Regions from separate parts of the Streptomyces sp. SYP-A7185 genome, predicted to be linked through region 2. Evidence: riboswitches for the same ligand, from Rfam matches in the RefSeq annotation. Region 2 holds a riboswitch; each other region holds the start of a gene.
The links. A riboswitch is a leader RNA that binds a small molecule or an ion and turns the genes downstream of it on or off. The one in region 2 is predicted to bind thiamine pyrophosphate.
Positions count from the first base shown of each region.

Region 1: linked by a shared signal. The riboswitch ahead of thiM (hydroxyethylthiazole kinase) and the one ahead of thiO (glycine oxidase ThiO) in region 2 are both predicted to bind thiamine pyrophosphate.
Region 3: linked by a shared signal. The riboswitch ahead of QBL25_RS29265 (thiamine ABC transporter substrate binding subunit) and the one ahead of thiO (glycine oxidase ThiO) in region 2 are both predicted to bind thiamine pyrophosphate.
Region 4: linked by a shared signal. The riboswitch ahead of thiC (phosphomethylpyrimidine synthase ThiC) and the one ahead of thiO (glycine oxidase ThiO) in region 2 are both predicted to bind thiamine pyrophosphate.

Region 1 is NZ_CP122310.1:426,530-431,712, forward strand. Features, by position in the region: gene QBL25_RS02005 (glycoside hydrolase family 19 protein) at 215-1,054, shown strand; TPP riboswitch at 1,228-1,353, shown strand; gene thiM (hydroxyethylthiazole kinase) at 1,401-2,177, shown strand; gene thiE (thiamine phosphate synthase) at 2,416-3,054, shown strand; gene thiD (bifunctional hydroxymethylpyrimidine kinase/phosphomethylpyrimidine kinase) at 3,051-3,884, shown strand; gene tenA (thiaminase II) at 3,890-4,579, shown strand; gene QBL25_RS02030 (purine-cytosine permease family protein) at 4,576-5,183, shown strand, end outside.
Region 2 is NZ_CP122310.1:3,021,704-3,026,886, reverse strand. Features, by position in the region: gene pknB (Stk1 family PASTA domain-containing Ser/Thr kinase) at 1-1,257, opposite strand, end outside; gene QBL25_RS13310 (thiazole synthase) at 1,404-2,198, opposite strand; gene thiS (sulfur carrier protein ThiS) at 2,205-2,456, opposite strand; gene thiO (glycine oxidase ThiO) at 2,453-3,643, opposite strand; TPP riboswitch at 3,641-3,753, opposite strand; gene QBL25_RS13295 (NAD(P)/FAD-dependent oxidoreductase) at 3,935-5,101, shown strand; gene QBL25_RS13290 (Rv2175c family DNA-binding protein) at 5,176-5,183, shown strand, end outside.
Region 3 is NZ_CP122310.1:6,625,044-6,630,226, forward strand. Features, by position in the region: gene rlmN (23S rRNA (adenine(2503)-C(2))-methyltransferase RlmN) at 72-1,178, shown strand; TPP riboswitch at 1,254-1,370, shown strand; gene QBL25_RS29265 (thiamine ABC transporter substrate binding subunit) at 1,463-2,548, shown strand; gene QBL25_RS29270 (ABC transporter permease) at 2,677-4,287, shown strand; gene QBL25_RS29275 (ABC transporter ATP-binding protein) at 4,399-5,183, shown strand, end outside.
Region 4 is NZ_CP122310.1:4,884,993-4,890,175, reverse strand. Features, by position in the region: gene QBL25_RS21390 (SsgA family sporulation/cell division regulator) at 45-482, shown strand; gene QBL25_RS21385 (YibE/F family protein) at 803-2,206, opposite strand; TPP riboswitch at 2,278-2,432, shown strand; gene thiC (phosphomethylpyrimidine synthase ThiC) at 2,425-4,287, shown strand; gene QBL25_RS21375 (hypothetical protein) at 4,372-5,183, opposite strand, start outside.

The DNA of each region.
Region 1 (5,183 bases), 2.6 Mb from region 2:
CCGTGGCGGCGGCACCCCTGCGGGGTCGGTGCATGGCGAATTCAGGTCAGCCGCGTACCAGAATTGGTCCAGACCTTGACAGGTCCAGACCATTTCGCTTGAGTCACCGACACCCCCATGGCGCGTGGAGCCCTCCTCCAGCCCGCTCGATAGGAGATGTCGCGTGATCAAACGTCTCATCAGTTTCGCAGCAGCGCTAGCCGCGCTCTGCGCGATGATCGTCCTTGGCCCGGCCGCGGCCACGGCGTCCGCCGCCGCGTGCGCAGCCCCCTGGAACTCCTCCTCCGTCTACACCGGCGGCAACACCGCCTCGTACAACGGGCGCAACTGGAACGCCAAGTGGTGGACCCAGAACGAGACGCCGGGCCGCAGCGACGTCTGGGCGGACGCGGGCGCCTGCGGCGGTGGCACCGACCCCGGCAACCCCGACCCCTCGGGATTCGTGGTCACCGAGGCGCAGTTCAACCAGATGTTCCCGAGCCGGAACTCGTTCTACACGTACAAGGGCCTGACCGACGCGCTCAAGGCGTACCCGGCCTTCGCCAACACCGGCGGCGACACCATCAAGCGCCAGGAGGCAGCGGCGTTCCTCGCCAACGTCCACCACGAGACCGGCGGTCTGGTCCACATCGTCGAGCAGAACCAGGCCAACTACCCGCACTACTGCGACGCCTCCCAGCCCTACGGCTGCCCGGCGGGCCAGGCCGCGTACTACGGCCGCGGTCCGATCCAGCTCAGCTGGAACTTCAACTACAAGGCGGCCGGCGACGCGCTCGGCATCGACCTCCTGCGCAACCCCTACCTGGTGGAGCGCGACCCGGCGGTCGCCTGGAAGACCGGTCTTTGGTACTGGAACACCCAGTCGGGTCCGGGCACCATGACGCCGCACAACGCCATGGTCAACAGCCGCGGTTTCGGTGAGACCATCCGCGCCATCAACGGCACCCTGGAGTGCAACGGCGGCAACCCCGCCCAGGTCCAGAGCCGGGTCGACCGCTACAAGCAGTTCACCCAGATCCTCGGCACCACGCCGGGCTCCAACCTGAGCTGCTGACCTTTCCTTCTGCGCGCACGACGCTTCTCCACGCACGACGGCCGGGCGGCCCTGATTCCTGTCAGGGCCGCCCGGCTTCGTGCGTCGCACCCGGCTCCGGTGGGCATAGGAGCCAGGCCGTTGCGTGAGGTACCCGTGTGCGACCTCCTGTTCCTCAAGGAGGTACATTGCGTAGCGACCACCGCGGGAGCTCGGGAGCAGCCGGGCTGAGAGGGCGGACGGGACTTGATCCCCTTTCCGCCGACCGCATGAACCTGGACCGGGTAATGCCGGCGTAGGAAGGGTGTTGACGATGGATACTGCCTCCATACCTGCCCGGCACGACACTGCCGTCTCCCGTGCTGCCGTGGCGGACGTGAGCGCGTCCCTGCGGGCCTCCGCACCCCTGGTGCACTGCCTGACCAACGTCGTGGTGTCGCAGTTCACCGCGAACGTGCTGCTCGCGGCGGGGGCTGCCCCCGCGATGGTGCACAGCGCGGAGGAGGCCGGAGCGCTGGCCCGGGTGGCCGGGGGTGTCCTGGTCAACCTGGGCACGGTGACCTCCGTGACGGCGGCGGCGATGCGTGTCGCGGTCACCGAAGCGGCCGGCGCCGGGCGGCCGTGGGTGCTCGACCCGGTGGCGGTCGGCCCGCTGCCCTGGCGCACCGCGCTGGCCCGCGAACTGCTGGAGAGCACGCCGCCGGCGGTCATTCGGGGCAACGCTTCGGAGATCCTGGCACTGGACGGCGGCGCGGGCGGGCGCGGCGTGGACAGCACGGACGTCCCCGAGGCGGCGCTGGCCGCGGCGGACGCGCTGGCCCGGCGCTATGGCTGCGCGGTCGCGGTGAGCGGCCCCGAGGACGTTCTCACCGACGGGACGCGCGTGGTGCGTCTGGCCAACGGGAGCCCGCTGCTGGCTGTGGTGACCGGTACGGGCTGCTCGCTCGGCGCTCTGGTGGCCGCCTGCACCGCCGTCACCGACGACGCACTGCTGGCCGCCACGGCCGCGACCGGCCTGCTCACCGTGGCCGCGGAGGACGCCGCCACCCGCTCCGCGGGGCCGGGCACGTTCGCGGTCGCCCTGATCGACGCGCTGTACGAGCTGAGCCCTGAGCGGCTCGCCGAGGCCCTCGACCTGCGCTGAGCGGACGCGTACGGCGGGGATCCGCGTGAGCGGTGGCCTCGACGCCACCCGCCGCACAGTGCCCGCCCCCCCTGGGGCGCCCCCCGGCACCGGGCCTGGCTGCCCTCTCCCCCGCCTCCTCTCACCCCGGTGTACGACTCACGGGTCCCCGCACGGCACGCCGGGGCCTGCCTTCCCCCGTACCTCCCGATGCGTTTCCCACGCCTTCGCCCGGCCGGGAGACCCCAAGGAGCAATTCATGCGACCTCCTCTCGACCTGTCCCTGTATCTGGTGACCGACACCAGGCTCTGCGGCGACCGTGGCGTCGCCCCTACCGTGGCAGCGGCCGTCAAGGGCGGCGTGACCGCCGTCCAGTTGCGCGACCCGGACGCGGACGACCGCACGCTGTTCTCGCTCGGCCGGGCGATCCAGGCCGAACTGGCGGGCACCGGCGTCCCCTTGATCGTCAACGATCGGCTGGACGTGGCGGCCCGGCTGGACGCGGACGGCGTCCACCTCGGGCAGCGGGACCTCTCTCCCGATACCGCCCGTCGCCGACTCGGCCCCCGTGCGTACATCGGCCTGTCCATCAGCCGTCCCGGGCAGCTGGCGCACGTGCCGGACAGCGTCGATCACCTCGGTGTCGGTCCGGTGTTCGCGCAGTCCACCAAGCCGGACGCGGATGCCCCGCTCGGCCTGGACGGCATGGCCCGGATCGTCCGGGAGAGCCCGCTGCCCTGCGTGGCCATCGGCGGGATCGGTCCGTCCCGGGCCGCCGCGGTCATGGGGCGTGGCGCGGCCGGCATCGCTGTCGTCAGTGCCATCTGCGGCCGGCCCGACCCCCGGGCCGCAGCCCATTCCCTCGTCCGCACCCTGCGACAGGAGATCTCCGCGTGACCAGCCCGCCCATCGCCCTCACCATCGCCGCCAGCGACCCCTCCGGCGGCGCCGGGATACAAGCCGACTTGAAGGCGTTCTCCGCCAACGGCGCCTACGGAACAGCCGTTCTGACCGCCCTGACCGCACAGAACACCCTGGGTGTCACCGGCATCCACGCCATCCCCCCGGCATTCGTCACCGAGCAGCTCGACACGCTGTTCGCCGACGTCCCGGTGGACGCCGTCAAGATCGGGATGCTGGCCGACGCCGCCATCGCCGACGCCGTCGCAGGGGCCCTGGAGCGCCACCGCCCCCGGTACGTCGTCCTCGACCCCGTCATGGTCTCGACCAGCGGCCACCGCCTCCTGGAAGCCGATGCGGTGGCGGTGCTGCGCGAGCGTCTCCTGCCGCTGGCCGACCTCATCACCCCCAACCTCCCCGAGGCCGGCGACCTGCTCGGCACCGCCGCGGCAAAGAACCGCGCGGAAGCCGTCGAGCAAGCCCAAGAACTCCTCGAAACCGGCGCCCGGCGCGTCCTGCTCAAGGGCGGCCACCACACCCACGACGCCCGATCCGTGGACATCCTCGTCGACGCCACGCACCCCACGGGCGCCGGTGCCGCGGACATCACCGAGCTGTCCGCACCCCGTGTCGACACGCGCAACACCCATGGCACCGGCTGCACCCTGTCCGCCGCGATCGCCGCCCTGCGCCCGCAGCACGAGGACTGGCCCACCGCCGTCCGCGCCGCCAAGGCGTACCTGACCGGAGCCCTGCGCGCCGCCGACACCCTGCACATCGGCAGCGGCCACGGACCTGTCCACCACTTCCACCAGTACTGGAGCTGAGCCCCATGACCACCACGTTCTGCGACGAGCTGTGGACGGCCACGGCCGAGATCCGCGCGGGCATCGACAAACTGCCGTTCGTCATCGCCCTCGGCGACGGCACCCTGGACCGGGAGAAGTTCGTCTACTACCTGGCCCAGGACGCCCACTACCTGCGCGGCTACGCCCGCGCGCTGGCCAGCGCCGCCGCCAAGGCGGACCGGCCGCAGGACATCGCGTTCTTCGCGAAGTCCGCCCACGACGCCGTGGTCGTCGAAAGCTCCCTGCACGAGAGCAACGTCGTCGACGTCGACGCCTGGACACCGTCCCCCACCGGCACCGGATACACCTCCTACCTGCTCTCCGTGGCCCACACCCAGGGCTACCCGGAGCTGACCGCAGCGGTCCTGCCCTGCTTCTGGATCTACGCCGAGGTGGGCCGGGCCCTCCTCGAACTGGCCGGCGACCTCGCCGCCCACCCTTACGGCGACTGGATCGGCACGTACGCCGACGAGGAGTTCGAAGCCGCCACCGAACACGCCCGACAGATCGTCAACCGGCTGGCGGAGCAGGCCGACCCGGCCACCCGCGCCCGGATGCGTACGGCCTTCACCACCGCGTCCACCTGGGAGTGGATGTTCTGGGACGCCGCCTGGCGCATGGAGTCCTGGCCCCTCGGCACTGCTCCCGTCCAGGTTTCGGAGCCCGCGAAGTGACGACCACCACCGAACCCGCCACGCCGAGACCGGCCCCGGCCAACGAGGCGCCGCTCACCCTCGACCAGCCCACGCCCAAGGTCCTCAGCGGCCTGGACCAAGGCACCTTCTGGGCCAACCTGGGCGTCAGCCTGCTGGGCTTCAGCGGCATGCTGGTCGTCCTGGACCCGCTGGGCACCGGCAGTCCGACGCTGTCGTTCGCCGCGGCCGTCACCGCGTCCGTCGTCGGCACCCTGATCGGTACCCTCGCCCTGGGCCTGGCCGCCATCACCGGCGCCCGCACCGGCGCGCCCTCGATGGTGCTGCTGCGCGGCCTGTTCGGCGCGAAGGCCTCCTACCTGCCCACCGTCCTCAACGTGCTGCAGATGGTCGGCTGGGCCGTCTTCGAGCTGGTGGTCATCTCCACCGGCCTGAAAATCCTGGCCCGTCAGGCCTTCGGCGAGCCGGGACCCGGCTGGCTGTACGTACTGCTCGCGGGCGCGGTGACCACGGCGCTCACTCTGCGTCCGCTGGGCGCGCTGCGCATCATCCGCCGGTATGTCACCATCGCCGTCGTCCTGGCCATCTGTTACCTGGGCTGGGACCTGGCCGGCCGCGGCATCCC
Region 2 (5,183 bases):
GACGTCGAGTCCGGCCTCGCTCAGGCGCTTCTTGGCCGCCGACTCGGTCTTCGCCAGGACCGGCGGGACCTTCGTGAACTGGCCGGAGTTGATGTACCAGACACCGGCGCCGAGGCCCAGCGCGAGCAGGACGGCGGCGACGACCGTCATCGTGCGGCGGCGCGGGTCGAGGCGCCTGCGGCCGGGTGCCGCCGGGGGAGCGGGCGGCGGCGTCGCCAGGATGCTCGTGCGGTTGAGCCGGTCCTGCTCGCCCTCGGCGGGGGCTTCCGCGGGGAGCGGCGGCTGCACGGGGCGGCCCGTGCGCGGGATCACGTTCGTACGGTCGTTGGAGTTGTCGGGGGTGTCCGGGCCGTCCTGAGCGGCGCTCGCGGTCGCCGGGAGCGCCTGCGGCGGGATCGCGTCCAGCTGCTCCAGGGAGAGCGCGGCCCGCGCTTCCCTGGCCTGCGCGAGGAGCGCCACGGCGTCGTACGGGCGGACGTCCGGGGTGCGGGCGGTGGCGGACGCGACCAGCTCGTCCAGCTCGACGGGGAGCCCCGGGACGGCCGCCGACGGGGGCGGTACGTCCTCGTGGAGGTGCTGGTAGAGCACCTGGGCGGGCGACTCGCCGGTGTGCGGCTTGGCGCCGGTCAGCATCTCGTAGAGCACGACCCCGCACGCGTACACGTCCACCCGGGTGTCGGCCGTGCCGTGTTCTATCTGCTCGGGAGCGAGATAGGAGACGGTGCCGAGGATCGTGCCGGTCGTGTTCGTGACGGTGTCCACCGCGCGCACGAGGCCGAAGTCGGCGACCTTCACCCGTCCGTCGTCCCCTATGAGGACGTTCTCCGGCTTCATGTCGCGGTGCACGAACCCGGCGCGGTGCGCGGCGCCGAGCGCGGCGAGGACCGGCTCCAGGATGTCGAGGGCCGCGCGCGGCTGGAGGGCGCCGCGGTCGCGCAGCACGTCCCGCAGGGTGCAGCCGGCGACGTACTCCATGGCGAGGTACACGTACGCCCCGTCGGCGCCCTGGTCGAACACCCCCACGACGTTCGGGTGCGAGAGGCGGGCGATCGACTTCGCCTCGCGGATGAAGCGCTCGACGAACGAGACGTCGGTGGCCAGTGTCGGGTGCATCACCTTGAGCGCGAGCACGCGGTCGAGGCGGGTGTCCACGGCCCGGTAGACCGTGGCCATCCCGCCGACCGCGATCCGCCCGTCCACGCGATAGCGGCCGTCGAGCACTTGCCCGACGAGCGGGTCCTGGAGGGTCGTGTCCACGCAGGGAGTCTACGAGCCACCGCCGACACCGTTGCCCGCCCGGGCGTGCCCGGAGCCCGACTGCAGCCGAGCTGTGACAGGCGGGAGACGCCCTGAAAGCACGCGGCAAGCAGACGGAAAGCACGTGTAGAGCACGCGGAAAGCGCTCAGAAAGCGGGCCGCTCCGGATCCAGCCTGGCCATGCCCTCCACCGGCGAGGACGCCTCGGCGAAGTGTCGCCGCGGGATGCGCCCGGCCCGGTACGCGAGCCGCCCCGCCTCCACCCCGTGCCGCATGCCCTCGGCCATCAGGACCGGCTCCTGGGCGCGGGTGACGGCGGAGGCGAGCATCACACCCGCACACCCCAGTTCCATCGCGAGCGCCGCGTCGGACGCCGTTCCCGCCCCCGCGTCCAGGATCACCGGCACACCCGCCCGCTCGACGATCAGCTGGAAGTTGTGCGGGTTGCGGATGCCGAGCCCGGAGCCGATGGGCGAGCCGAGCGGCATGATCGCCGCGCAGCCCACGTCCTCCAGCTTCCGGGCGAGGACCGGGTCGTCGTTCGTGTACGGCAGGACCGTGAAGCCGTCGTCGACGAGTGTCTCCGCGGCGTCGATCAGCTCGATCGGGTCGGGAAGCAGCGTGCGCTCGTCCGCGATGACCTCCAGCTTGACCAGGTCGGTGCCGAGCGCCTCCCGCGCGAGGCGGGCGGTCAGGACGGCCTCGCCCGCGGTGAAGCAGCCCGCCGTGTTCGGCAGGACCCGGATGCCGAGCCGGTCGAGGACGGAGAGCACCGAGCCCTGTACCCCGGGGTCCAGGCGGCGCATCGCGACCGTCGTCAGCTCCGTACCGGAGGCCACGAGGGAGCGTTCGAGGACGTCCAGGCTCGGCGCACCGCCCGTTCCCATGATCAGGCGCGAGGAGAGCGTGAGCCCGCCGAGGACGAAGGGATCGTCTGCCATGCCGGTTCAGCCTCCTTGGACGGCGGTGAGGACCTCGACGCGGTCCCCGTCGGTGAGCGGCGTCGTGGACCACCGCGCGCGCGGGACGACGGTTTCGTTGAGCGCGGCGGCGACCCCGGAGGGGGCCGCGGTCAGCGTGGCGACCAGGGCTTCGAGCGTGGTGCCCGCCGCCACGTCGCGGGCCTCTCCGTTGACGGTGACGGCGGTGACGGCAGGGGCGGGAGTGCCGGGGGTGGCAGGAGTGCCGGGAGTGGTCATACGGGCTGCTCCATGAAGCGCGGCGTACGGGGGGTGCGGGCGAAACGCAGCGGTGTGAAGGGCCGCGCCTCGTCGGGGAGTTCGCCGGTGGTCAGGGCGTGTGCCATGACGTCGCCGGTGACGGGCGTCAGGAGGACGCCGTTGCGGTAGTGGCCGGTGGCCAGCTGGAGGCCGGGCAGCGCGGTCGGGCCGAGCAGCGGCGCGTTGTCGGGGGAGCCGGGGCGCAGGCCCGCGCGGGTCTCCGTCAGCGGCAGCTCCGTGATGCCCGGCACGAGCTCGTGGGCGTCCCGGAGCAGCTCGTACACGCCGCCCGCGGTGACCGTCGTGTCCCAGCCGAGCTCCTCGCTGGTCGCGCCGACGACGAGCTCTCCGTTCTCGCGCGGCACCAGATAGACGTGGCTGCCGCGCACGACGGCGCGCACGGTGCGGCTCAGGAACGGCGCGTACCGCTCCGGCACCGTGAGCCGGAGCACCTGCCCCTTCACCGGGCGCACGGGCGGCAGCACGCCCTCGGGGACACCGCCGAGGCGCCCGCTGAGGCTGCCCGCGGCCAGCACGGTCTGCCCGGCCTCCAGGGCCGTGCCGTCGGCGAGGACGACTCCGGTGGCCCGGTCCCCCGCGACCGACAGGCGCTCCGCCCACGTGCGGTGGAAGGCCACGCCCGCCCGTTCGCAGGCCACCAGGAGGGCGGCGGCGAGCCTGCGCGGGTCGATCTGGTGGTCGCCGTCGACCCGCAGCCCGCCCCGGACGCCCGGCGCGAGCATCGGTTCGAGGCGGCGGCACTCGCGCCCGCTCAGCCACTCCGACGCGAGGCCCGACCGCTGCTGGAGCGCGTGCAGCTCCCGCAGGTGCGCGCGGTCGTCGGCGTCCAGCGCGACGGCGAGCGTGCCGCACGCGCGGTAGCCGAGGTCGCGTCCGCTCGCCTCCGCGAGCTCGGCCGCGAAGTCGGGGTAGCGCCGCGCGGAGGCCAGGTTCAGGCCGAGCAGCGTCTGCTCCCCGTGGTGCAGCTCGGTGACGGCGGCCAGCATGCCCGCGGCGACCTGCGCCGCGCCGCCGCCCGGTTCGGGGTCCACGACCGCGGCCGTCAGGCCGCGTAGCGCCGCCCGCCAGGCCGTGACCAGGCCGATGATGCCGCCCCCGACGACGAGGACGTCAGGCGTCCCGTGGGGTGGTGTACGTGGCTGCATGGGTGTCCAGCCCCTCCCTTCGCCGGCATGACCCGGATCAGGTTCGTACGGTCGGAGGCCGTCCAGCCTCCCTCTCAGCCCGGTGCGTCCGGGCTCCCGCGAGTGCTCTGCACGGCAACCTTAGCCCTTGGCGCCCCGGGGCAGATAGGGCGGCCGTGCGGTCATGGGCAGTGACGGTGTGTCAGAGATCTCCCCGTCGTGCCCTCAGGGCGACGTCGTGCGCCGCCCTAGAGTGACCGGGTGAACGAGCAGAGGCGGGAAGAGCGGCACGTCGTCATCGTCGGCGCGGGAATGGCCGGTGTGCAGACCGCCGTGGCCCTGCGCGAGCAGGGGTTCCCCGGTGCGGTCACCCTGATCGGCGCCGAGCCCCACCAGCCGTACGACAGGCCGCCGTTGTCCAAGGCCGTGCTGCTCGGCAAGGCGGAGGGATCCGCCTTCGACATCGACTTCGAGGCGCTCGGCATCCGCCTGAGCCTGGGCCACGAGGTCACGGGCGTCCGCCCCGCCGACCACGAACTGGACACCGCTTCGGGCCCGGTCTCCTACGACGCCCTGGTCCTCGCCACCGGCGCCGAGCCGATCCTGCTGCCCGGCGTCGCCGGTGTGCCCGGCGTCCACCTGCTGCGCACCCTCGACGACGCCGAGCGGCTGCGCCCCGTGCTCGCCGAACAGCACCGCATCGTGGTCGTCGGCGCGGGCTGGATCGGCGCCGAGTTCGCGACCGCCGCACGTGAGGCGGGCTGCTCGGTCACCGTCGTCGAGGCCGCCGGGCGGCCGCTCGCCGGGGCGCTGCCCGCCGAGGTCGCCGCCCCCATGGCGTCCTGGTACGCCGACTCCGGAGCCGAACTGCGCACCCACGCGCGCGTGGAGCGCGTCGAACCCGGCAGCGTCCTCCTGGACGACGGCACCCGGCTGCCCGCGGACGCGGTCGTCGTCGGCATCGGCGCCCGCCCCGCCACGGCCTGGCTCGCGGACTCCGGCATCGCCCTCGGCGCCCACCGCGAGGTCCTCGCCGACGACCACCTGCGGACCTCGGAGCCCGACGTGTACGCGGTCGGCGACTGCTCCTCCTTCCCCTCGGGGCGGTACGGCGAGCGCCTCCTGGTCCACCACTGGGACAACGCCCTCCAGGGCCCGCGCACGGTGGCGGCGAACATCATCGGCGAGACCCCTTCGGCGTACGACCCCGTCCCGTACTTCTGGTCCGAGCAGTTCGGCCGCTTCGTCCAGTACGCCGGGCACCACGCCTCCGCCGACGAGCTGGTGTGGCGCGGTGACCCCTCGGGCGCGGCCTGGAGCGTGTGCTGGCTGCGCGAGGGCGCCCTGGTGGCCCTCCTCGCGGTGGGCCGCCCCAGGGACCTGGCGCAGGGCCGCAAGCTGATCGAGGCCGGCGCCCGCCTCCTGCCCGAGCTGGCCGAGGACCCCTCGGTACCGCTGAAGAAGGCCGTGCTGCCCTAGCCGCGGCGGGGCGGGGAGAGCCGGCGGGACCCGCTGCCCGGCCGCTGTCGGTGCCCGGAGCTACGCTTGTCCCCGTGACCGA
Region 3 (5,183 bases), 3.6 Mb from region 2:
GACGCAGGGTGACCGGTGCCGCCGGGCGGTGATCTGGCCGGACCCTCAGCGTCTGCGACACTGGATTCACCATGCCTGTACCCGGAGAACTCACCTTTGTCGCGCCCCGCGGGGCCAAGAAGCCGCCGCGGCATCTTGCCGACCTCACGCCCGCCGAGCGCAAGGAAGCCGTTGCCGCCGTCGGCGAGAAGCCGTTTCGTGCCAAGCAGCTCTCGCAGCACTACTTCGCGCGGTACGCGCACGACCCGGAGCAGTGGACCGACATTCCCGCCGGTGCGCGCACGAAGCTCCAGGAGGCGCTGCTTCCCGAGCTGATGTCAGTGGTGCGGCACATCAGCTGTGACGACGACACCACGCGCAAGACGCTGTGGCGTCTGTTCGACGGGACGCTCGTCGAGTCCGTGCTCATGCGCTACCCGGACCGCGTGACGATGTGCATCTCGTCGCAGGCCGGCTGCGGGATGAACTGTCCGTTCTGTGCGACCGGACAGGCCGGTCTCGACCGGAACCTCTCGACCGCCGAGATCGTGCACCAGATCGTCGACGGGATGCGCGCCCTGCGGGACGGGGAGATTCCCGGCGGGCCCGCGCGGCTCTCGAACATCGTCTTCATGGGGATGGGCGAGCCGCTCGCCAACTACAACCGCGTGACCGGTGCCATCCGCCGTCTGACGGATCCCGAGCCCGACGGCGTCGGCCTCTCGCAGCGTGGGATCACCGTCTCGACCGTCGGCCTGGTGCCCGCCATCCACCGGTTCGCCGACGAGGGCTTCAAGTGCCGCCTCGCCATCTCGCTGCACGCGCCGGACGACGAGCTGCGCGACACCCTCGTCCCCGTCAACACGCGGTGGAACGTACGGGAGGTCCTCGACGCCGGATGGGAGTACGCCGCCAAGTCGGGGCGCCGCCTCTCCATCGAGTACGCCCTGATCCGGGACATCAACGACCACGCCTGGCGCGGTGACCGGCTCGGGCGGCTGCTCAAGAACAAGCCCGTGCACGTGAACCTCATCCCGCTGAACCCGACCCCGGGCTCGAAGTGGACGGCGTCGCGTCCCGAGGACGAGAAGGCCTTCGTGGACGCCATCGCCGCTCATGGGGTGCCCGTCACGGTTCGTGACACCCGTGGCCAGGAGATCGACGGGGCGTGCGGTCAGCTCGCCGCGTCGGAGCGTTAGTCTGGCCGGAACACAACTTCATGTCCGGGACTGAACTTCAGGCCGGAACACAACTTCATATCCGGAACCATCTTCATATTCCGACAGGGGAGCGCCACAGCGCTGAGAGTGCGGCACCAAGGACAGGTTGGCCGCAGACCCTCTGAACCTTGCCCGGGTCATTCCGGGTAGGAAGTTCGGACATCACTCAAGCTGTTGCGCCCTGCCCGCGAACCACTCCGGTCCGCGGGCAGGGCCGCGTCTCTTCCTGGTCACTCCAGGAGGAATGAACTCAGTTGAACTCGGTGAGCACCACCAAGAAGATCACCGTCACCGCGGCCGCGGTGGCCCTCGGGCTCGTCGCGCTCTCCGCGTGCGGCGGCTCGTCGGACGGCGGCGACAAGGCCGACTCCAAGAGCGTCACGCTCGTCAGCCATGACTCCTTCGCGGTTTCCAAGGACGTCCTGAAGGCGTTCGAGAAGAGCTCCGGCTACAAGGTCGACGTCCTCAAGGACGGCGACGCCGGAGCCGCCGTGAACAAGGCCATCCTGACCAAGGACAACCCGCAGGGCGACGTCTTCTTCGGCGTCGACAACACCCTGCTCTCGCGCGCCCTCGACAACGGCCTCTTCCAGTCGTACGAGGCCAAGGGCTCGGACCGGATCGCCTCCCCGTTCCGCGTCGACCAGGGCAAGCACCGCGTCACGCCCGTCGACAGCGGCGACATCTGCGTGAACTACGACAAGAAGTACTTCGCCGACAAGAAGCTGGCGCCGCCGAAGTCCTTCGCGGATCTGGCCGAGCCCGCCTACAAGGACCTCCTGGTCACCGAGAACGCCGCGACCTCGTCGCCCGGCCTCGGCTTCCTGCTCGGCACCGCCGCTCAATACGGCGACGGCGGCTGGCAGGGCTACTGGAAGAAGCTCAAGGCCAACGGCGTCAAGGTCGTCGACGGCTGGGAGCAGGCCTACAACGAGGAGTTCTCCGGCTCCGCGGGCGGCAAGAAGGCCAAGGGCGACCGGCCGCTCGTCGTCTCGTACGCCTCCTCGCCGCCCGTCGAGGTGCTCTACGCCAAGCCGCAGCCCAAGGAGGCACCGACCGGCGTCGCGACCGGCACCTGCTTCCGGCAGGTCGAGTACGCGGGCCTGCTCGCCAACGCCAAGAACGAGAAGGGCGGCAAGGCGCTGCTGGACTTCCTGATCGGCGCCGAGTTCCAGAAGGACATGCCCCTGAACATGTTCGTGAACCCGGTGCGCGAGAAGACCGAGCTGCCCGAGCTCTTCGTCAAGCACGGCGTGACGGTCGAGAACCCGGAGACCATGTCCCCGAAGAAGATCGCCGACAACCGTGAGCAGTGGGTCAAGTCGTGGACCTCACTCGTACTGAAGTAAGCAAGCCGTCCAAGGGCAAGCTGCCCAAGGGCGAGTCCCCCGAGGGTGAGTCGCCCAAGGGCGAGTCCCGCAAGGGCCGGTCCCGCCGGGGGCTGCTCTCGCGCGGGAGCGCGACGCGGCTCGGCCTCATGGCCGTGCCCGTCGCGTTCTTCGCGGTCTTCTTCGCCTATCCGGTCGCCGCGATCGTCGCGCGCGGCCTGAAGGTGGACGGCGCGTGGCGGTTCGGGCGGATCGCGGACGTCGTCGGACAGTCCGACGTCCGGCACGTGCTGTGGTTCACCACCTGGCAGGCGCTCGCGTCGACCGCGCTCACGCTCCTGATCGCGCTCCCCGGCGCGTACGTCTTCGCGCGCTTCGACTTCAGGGGCAAGCAGGTTCTGCGGGCGGTCGTGACCGTGCCGTTCGTGCTGCCGACCGTCGTCGTCGGGACCGCGTTCCTCGCGCTGCTCGGCCGCGGCGGCCTGCTCGACGAGATGTGGGGCGTACGGCTCGACACGACCGTGTGGGCGATCCTGCTCGCGCACGTCTTCTTCAACTACGCCGTCGTCGTCCGCACGGTCGGCGGGCTCTGGTCGCAGCTCGACCCGCGCCAGGAGGAAGCCGCGCGCATGCTCGGCGCCTCGCGTTGGACCGCCTGGCGCACCGTGACGCTGCCCGCGCTCGGACCCGCGGTGGCCGCCGCGTCCCTCATGGTCTTCCTCTTCACCTTCACCTCCTTCGGCGTCGTGCAGATCCTCGGCGGACCCGCGTACTCGACGCTCGAAGTCGAGATCTACCGGCAGACCGCCCAGCTCCTCGACCTGTCGACGGCCGCCGTCCTGACCCTCGTGCAGTTCGCGGCGGTCGGCGTGATCCTGGCCGTGCACGCGTGGACCGTGCGCAGGCGGGAGACCGCGCTGCGGCTCGTCGACGCCTCCGCCGTGGCGCGCCGGCCGCGCGGGGCGGGGCAGTGGGCGCTGCTCGGCGGGGTCATGCTGACGGTCGCCGTGCTGATCCTGCTGCCGCTCGGGGTGCTGATCGAGCGGTCGCTGAGCGGCCCCGAGGGCTACGGCCTCACCTACTACCGGGAGCTGACGTCGGCGGAGGGCGGAGCCTTCCTCGTCCCGCCGATCGAGGCCGTCTGGAACTCCCTGCGGTACGCGCTCGCCGCCACCGCCATCGCCCTGGTGATCGGCGGCCTCGCCGCGGCAGCGCTCACCCGGAAGGCCGGCCGCCTGGTGCGCGGCTTCGACGCGCTCCTGATGCTGCCGCTCGGGGTGTCCGCCGTGACGGTCGGCTTCGGGTTCCTGATCACGCTGGACAAGCCGCCGTTCGACCTGCGGTCCACCTGGATCCTGGTGCCGCTCGCGCAGGCGCTGGTGGGCGTGCCCTTCGTCGTACGCACCATGCTTCCCGTCCTGCGCGCGGTGGACGGACGCCTGCGCGAGGCGGCCGCGGTGCTCGGGGCGTCGCCGCTGCGGGCGTGGCGGGAGGTCGACCTGCCGATGGTGCGGCGGGCGCTGCTGATCGCCGCCGGGTTCGCCTTCGCAGTGTCCCTGGGGGAGTTCGGGGCGACCGTCTTCATCGCGCGGCCGGACAACCCGACGCTGCCGGTGGCCGTGGCGCGGCTCCTGGGCCGCGCCGGTGACCTCAACTACGGGCAGGCGATGGCCCTTTCGACGATCTTGATGGTGGTGTGCGCGGTGTCGCTCCTGCTGCTCGAACGGCTCCGTACCGACCGCACGACTGGGGAGTTCTGATGGGTGCTGGTGTGGCTGCGGGTGCGGGTGCGGGTGCGGGTGCGGGTGGTGTGTGGTGCTGGTGTGGATGCCGCTGTGGCTGCTGGTGGCGGTGCGGGAGCCGGTGCGGGGCTGCTGACGCTGGCGGACGCGACCGTGCGGTTCGGGGCGCGGGCCGTGCTCGACCGCGTCGGGCTCACGGTCGCCGAGCACGAGATCGTCTGCGTGCTCGGGCCCAGCGGCAGCGGCAAGTCGACGCTGCTGCGCGCGGTCGCCGGGCTCCAGGAACTCGACGCCGGGCAGGTCCTGCTCGACGGCCGCGACCAGCGGGGCGTGCCCGCGCACAAGCGGGGCGTCGGCCTGATGTTCCAGGACCACCAGCTGTTCCCGCAGCGTGACGTGGCGGGCAATGTCGCCTTCGGGCTGCGGATGCACGGGGCGTCCCGGGGCGAACAGGCCGACCGGGTGGCCGAGTTGCTGGAACTCGTGGGCCTGCCGGGCGCGCAGCGGCGGGCCGTCGCCTCGCTCTCGGGCGGAGAGCAGCAGCGGGTCGCTCTCGCGCGGGCGCTCGCGCCGAGGCCGCGCCTGCTGATGCTGGACGAGCCGCTTGGGCAGCTCGACCGCTCGCTGCGGGAGCGCCTCGTCGTCGAACTCCGTGAGCTGTTCGACGAGTTGGGTACGACGGTGCTCGCGGTCACGCACGACCAGGGCGAGGCGTTCGCGCTCGCGGACCGGGTCGTGGTGATGCGGGACGGGCGGATCGCCCAGTCCGGTACGCCTCTTGAGGTCTGGCGGCATCCGGCGGGCGAGTTCGTGGCGCGGTTCCTCGGCTTCGACAACGTCGTCGACGCGACGGTCGCCGGGGAGGTGGCGGACACGGTGTGGGGCAAGGTGCCGGTGCCGGAGGACGCCGTGGA
Region 4 (5,183 bases), 1.9 Mb from region 2:
TTGGTTCCTGGCCAGTCGAGCTTTAGCGACGGGGTAGGCGGACGATGCGCGAGTCGGTCCAGGCAGAGGTCATGATGAGCTTCCTCGTTTCCGAGGAGCTGTCGTTTCGCATCCCGGTGGAGCTGCGTTATGAGACCGGTGATCCTTACGCCGTCCGGCTGACCTTCCATCTCCCCGGAGACGCCCCCGTCACCTGGGCCTTCGGGCGGGAGCTGCTGGTCGACGGGGTGGGCGGGGCGGTCGGTGACGGAGACGTGCACATCGCTCCCACCGATCCCGAGCTGCTCGACGAGGCGCTGATCCGGCTTCAGGTCGGAGCGGACCAGGCCCTGTTCCGGGTGGGGATCCCGCCGCTCCTCGCCTTCCTGGACCGTACGGACAAGCTGGTGCCGCTGGGGCAGGAGCGGGCGCTGGCCGACTTCGAGGCGCACCTGGACGAGGCGCTGGACCGGATCCTCGCCGAGGAGCAGAGCGCGGGCTGACGCTCACGGGCCAGGACGCGGCCCTACGGCAGATTGGTGCATTTCATGGCATCCGCCGGTTGAGCCTTACGGCACGGCCGCTGGGCGCTGAGCGCTGGGCGCTGAGCGCGAGGCGCCCGCCCGTCCGGCCCCTGGGCGCCCGCCCGTCCGGCCCCTGGGCACCCCGCCGCCCCCCTCGGCACCCCGCCTTCCCCCTAGGCGCCGCCCGCCCCTGGCTGCCGCCCGTTCGCCCTCCGGCCCCTGGGTGCCGCCCGTCTGCCCTCTGGCCCCTTGCTGCCGCCCCTCCGCCCTCCGGCCGGCCCCTGGCTGCCGACCGCACGTCACGCCTTTCGGCGGCGGCCCTTTCCGCCGCGGCCCTGCTTGGGGGCGGGGGTGGACGTGGGGGCCGGAGCGGGGGTGGCGCCGCCTGACGGGTGCGGGGCGTGGCCCGTGCGGCCCGCGGGGGCCGAGCGGTCGGCCGAGACCACCAGGGCCGCCAGCGCGGTCGTGACCGGGACGGAGGCGACCAGGCCGATCGAGCCGACCAGGGTGCGCACGATCTCCTCGGCCACCAGTTCGCTGTTGGCCACCGTGCCCACGCTGCTCTGTGCGATCGAGAAGAGCAGCAGCAGGGGCAGCGCGGCACCCGCGTACGCCAGGACCAGGGTGTTCACCACCGAGGCGATGTGGTCGCGGCCGATGCGGATGGCCGCGCCGTACAGACCGCGCCAGCCCATCTTCGGGTTGGCCTGGTGCAGTTCCCAGACCGCGGACGTCTGCGTCACCGTCACGTCGTCGAGCACGCCGAGCGAGCCGATGATGACGCCGGCGAGCAGCAGGCCGCTCATGTCGATGGACGGATACAGGCCGTGGATCAGGCCGGTGTTGTCGTCCGTGTTGCCGGTCAGCGAGGCCCAGCCGATGAAGAGCGAGCCGAGCAGCCCGATGAGGAGCAGGGAGATGAGCGTGCCGAGGACCGCGACCGAGGTCCGGGCCGTGAGGCCGTGGCAGAGATAGAGCGCGATCAGCATGATGGCGCTGGCCCCGATCACCGCCACGACCAGCGGGTTCGAGCCCTGGAGGATCGCGGGCAGGATGAAGAACGTCAGGACGAGGAAGCTCAACGCCAGGGCGATCAGGGCCATGACGCCGCGCATCCGGCCCACCACGACCACGGCGAGCGCGAAGATCCCGGCGAGCAGCGCCATGGGGAACTTCCGGTTCACGTCGGTGACCGAGTACTGCAACGCCTCGGGGGCCGTGGGCTCGTAGGCGACCACGACCTCCTGGCCTTGGCGCAACTGCCGCGGTGAGTCGGGCTGGACGATCTCGGTGAAGGTGCGGCCCTTGTCCTTGCCGCTCGTGACCTCGATCGTCGCCTTCTTGCAGACGCCCTTGGCACGGGACTGGGCGGACTGCCCCTCGGCCGTGGAGGTGTCGCCGTTGGGCGGGGTCTGCGAGGCGTTCACGTCCTTGCAGGGCAGCTCCTGGACCTTCGCGACCTCGGCCGACTGCGTCTGCCGGTCGAAGCCGACTCCGGTGCGCTCGTGGGACGGAGCGCCACCTGGCCAGAACACCGCGAGGCCGACGACCACCGCCGTGGCGAAAGGAATCAGCACGGCGGCGATGACCTTGCGCAGATGCTGGGAGACCGGCGCGGCAGGACCATGGCTGTGGGAGTGCCCGTGGGAGTCCGGAGGCACGTTCGGGACGGGCGGCTGGGACGGCGGCTGTGTGGTGGTCACTGCCCGATCATCGCAAGAACGGGGAGGGCCCTCTGTTCAGCGCGCCCGGCGGGGCGCTAGCGTGGAGGCACCTTTGCAATCGCGGGAGCTCGGAGCACCGGGCTGAGAGGGCGCTGACCTCCGTACGAAGCGGCACGAACGTGCACGAGCCGTACGGAATTCGCTGCGTCGACCGCCGAACCTGTTACCGGGTAATGCCGGCGTAGGGAGTAGGTCTCATGACCACATCGGACACACGCACGCCTGCCTCCAGCAGCGACGAGAACACCGGGAACCTCAGCGAGAACACCGGGAACCCGGTCGGAAACGCCAAGAACCCGGTCGAGAACACCGGGAACCCCCTCGGCGCGGAGGCCGGGAAGTCCATCGGCTGGCACAAGGCGTACGTCGAGGGCTCGCGCCCCGACCTGCGGGTGCCGGTCCGCCAGGTGCACCTCACCAACGGCAAGGCCGTGACCCTGTACGACACTTCGGGGCCGTACACCGACGAGTCCGTCGACACCGACGTCCGCAGGGGCCTCGCCCCGCTCCGCGAGAACTGGATCATCGCCCGCGGTGACACCGAGGAGTACGCGGGCCGTCCGCCCCGTCCCGAGGACGACGGCATCAAGCACACCTCGCCCCGCGGCGGCCTGAAGAACCTCGACGCGGTCTTCCCCGGCCGCCCGCGCCAGCCGCGCAGGGGGCGCGCGGGCCAAGCGGTCACGCAGCTCGCGTACGCCCGCCGCGGTGAGATCACGCCCGAGATGGAGTTCATCGGGATCCGCGAGAACCTCGATCCCGAGGTCGTGCGCGCGGAGGTCGCCGCCGGCCGCGCGGTGATTCCCGCCAACGTCAACCACCCGGAGATCGAGCCGATGATCATCGGCAAGAAGTTCCTGGTGAAGGTCAACGCCAACATCGGCAACTCCGCGGTGACCTCCTCCATCGAGGAGGAGGTGGACAAGATGACCTGGGCCACCAAGTGGGGCGCCGACACGGTCATGGACCTGTCCACCGGCCGCAACATCCACACGACCCGCGAGTGGGTCCTGCGCAACTCCCCCGTCCCCATCGGCACCGTGCCGCTCTACCAGGCCCTGGAGAAGGTCGACGGCCAGGCCGAGGCGCTGACCTGGGAGATCTACAAGGACACGGTCATCGAGCAGGCCGAGCAGGGCGTGGACTACATGACGGTGCACGCGGGCGTGCGCCTTCCGTACGTCCCGCTCACCGCCAACCGCAAGACCGGCATCGTCTCGCGCGGCGGCTCGATCATGGCGGCCTGGTGCCTCGCGCACCACAAGGAGAGCTTCCTCTACGAGAACTTCGAGGAGCTCTGCGAGATCCTCGCGTCGTACGACGTGACGTACTCGCTGGGCGACGGCCTGCGCCCCGGTTCGATCGCGGACGCCAACGACGAGGCGCAGTTCGCCGAGCTGCGCACCCTCGGTGAGCTCAACACCATCGCCAAGCGGCACCACGTACAGACCATGATCGAGGGCCCGGGCCATGTCCCGATGCACAAGATCAAGGAGAACATCGACCTTCAGCAGGAGATCTGCGAGGAGGCGCCGTTCTACACGCTCGGCCCGCTGACCACGGACATCGCGCCCGCGTACGACCACATCACGTCCGGCATCGGCGCCGCGATGATCGGCTGGTGGGGCACGGCGATGCTCTGCTACGTCACGCCCAAGGAGCACCTGGGCCTGCCCAACCGCGACGACGTGAAGACCGGCGTCATCACGTACAAGATCGCGGCCCATGCGGCGGACCTCGCCAAGGGGCACCCGGGCGCGCAGGACTGGGACGACGCGCTCTCGGACGCGCGCTTCGAGTTCCGCTGGGAGGACCAGTTCAACCTGGCCCTCGACCCGGTCACGGCGCGGGAGTTCCACGACGAGACGCTGCCCGCCGAGCCCGCCAAGACGGCGCACTTCTGCTCGATGTGCGGGCCGAAGTTCTGTTCGATGAAGATCTCGCACGACATCCGGCGTGAGCACGGCGCCTCGCAGGACGAGATCGAGGCGGGCATGGAGCAGAAGTCCAAGGAGTTCGCGGCAGCAGGAAACCGCGTCTACCTGCCCCTCGCCGACTGAGCGAGGGTCGCGGCGTGCTTCGGGCGGGCGTCGTGCCCGCCCGAAGCAGCGTCGCGAACCCGTACCGCCTCGGTGTGCCGCGTGCTACTCCGGCTTGTGGTCGGGCCCGCCGAAATCCGGGCTCGAGAAGTCCGGGCTGGAGTAGCTCGGGCGCGGCCCCGCCGTCGGGCCGCCCTCCGGGCTGCTGAAGCCCGGCCTGTTGTAACCGAGTTGAGGCATGCGGCCGCCCGGGTCCAACGACGGGGTGCGCGCTGCGTGCGCCGCCCCTGGATCCGCGAGCGCCTCCCGCAGGAACGGCAGGATGCCGCGCTCCATGAGTGCCTCGCTCCAGGCTTCCCTGGCGCGAACCACCTCCTCGTTCCGTTCTCCGTACGGACCGGCCTGGAGCGACGTGGCGCCGTTGCGCAGGGCGGTCATGAGCAGTCCGATCGCGGCGATCAGGATGCCGCCCGCGGTGAGCGCGCCGAACAGCCACCCCGCGGTGAGCAGGGTGTCCGCGAAGGCGGGCTCGGGGTTGAGCATCTTCAGGATGTAGCCGACGAGCAGGAAGATCGCGGCGGCCGCCCCGGCGAGCACCGGTGCGAGGACCGCGACGACGGCGACGGCCCCCGCCCCTGAAGCCTGGGCGGTGACCTCCCCCATCGTGGTCGCGAGACCGAGGCCTCCGGAGCCGGCTTCCGCCGGGCCCTCGGGACTCCGCTCGCGGATCGATGGTGCGGCAGATCCGCTTTCGCGCAGTTCTTCGCGGACCTTCACATAGTGCGTGTACTCGGTCGCGGCGGCGGCAGTGATCAGCGCAGTGGCGTTCAGGGCCATGGTGCGCAGCTGCTCGGGATTGAGCCGCTCGCCCACTGCGGCGAGATCAGGACGGTTCGGTGCGGTGCGCAGCGCCTCAT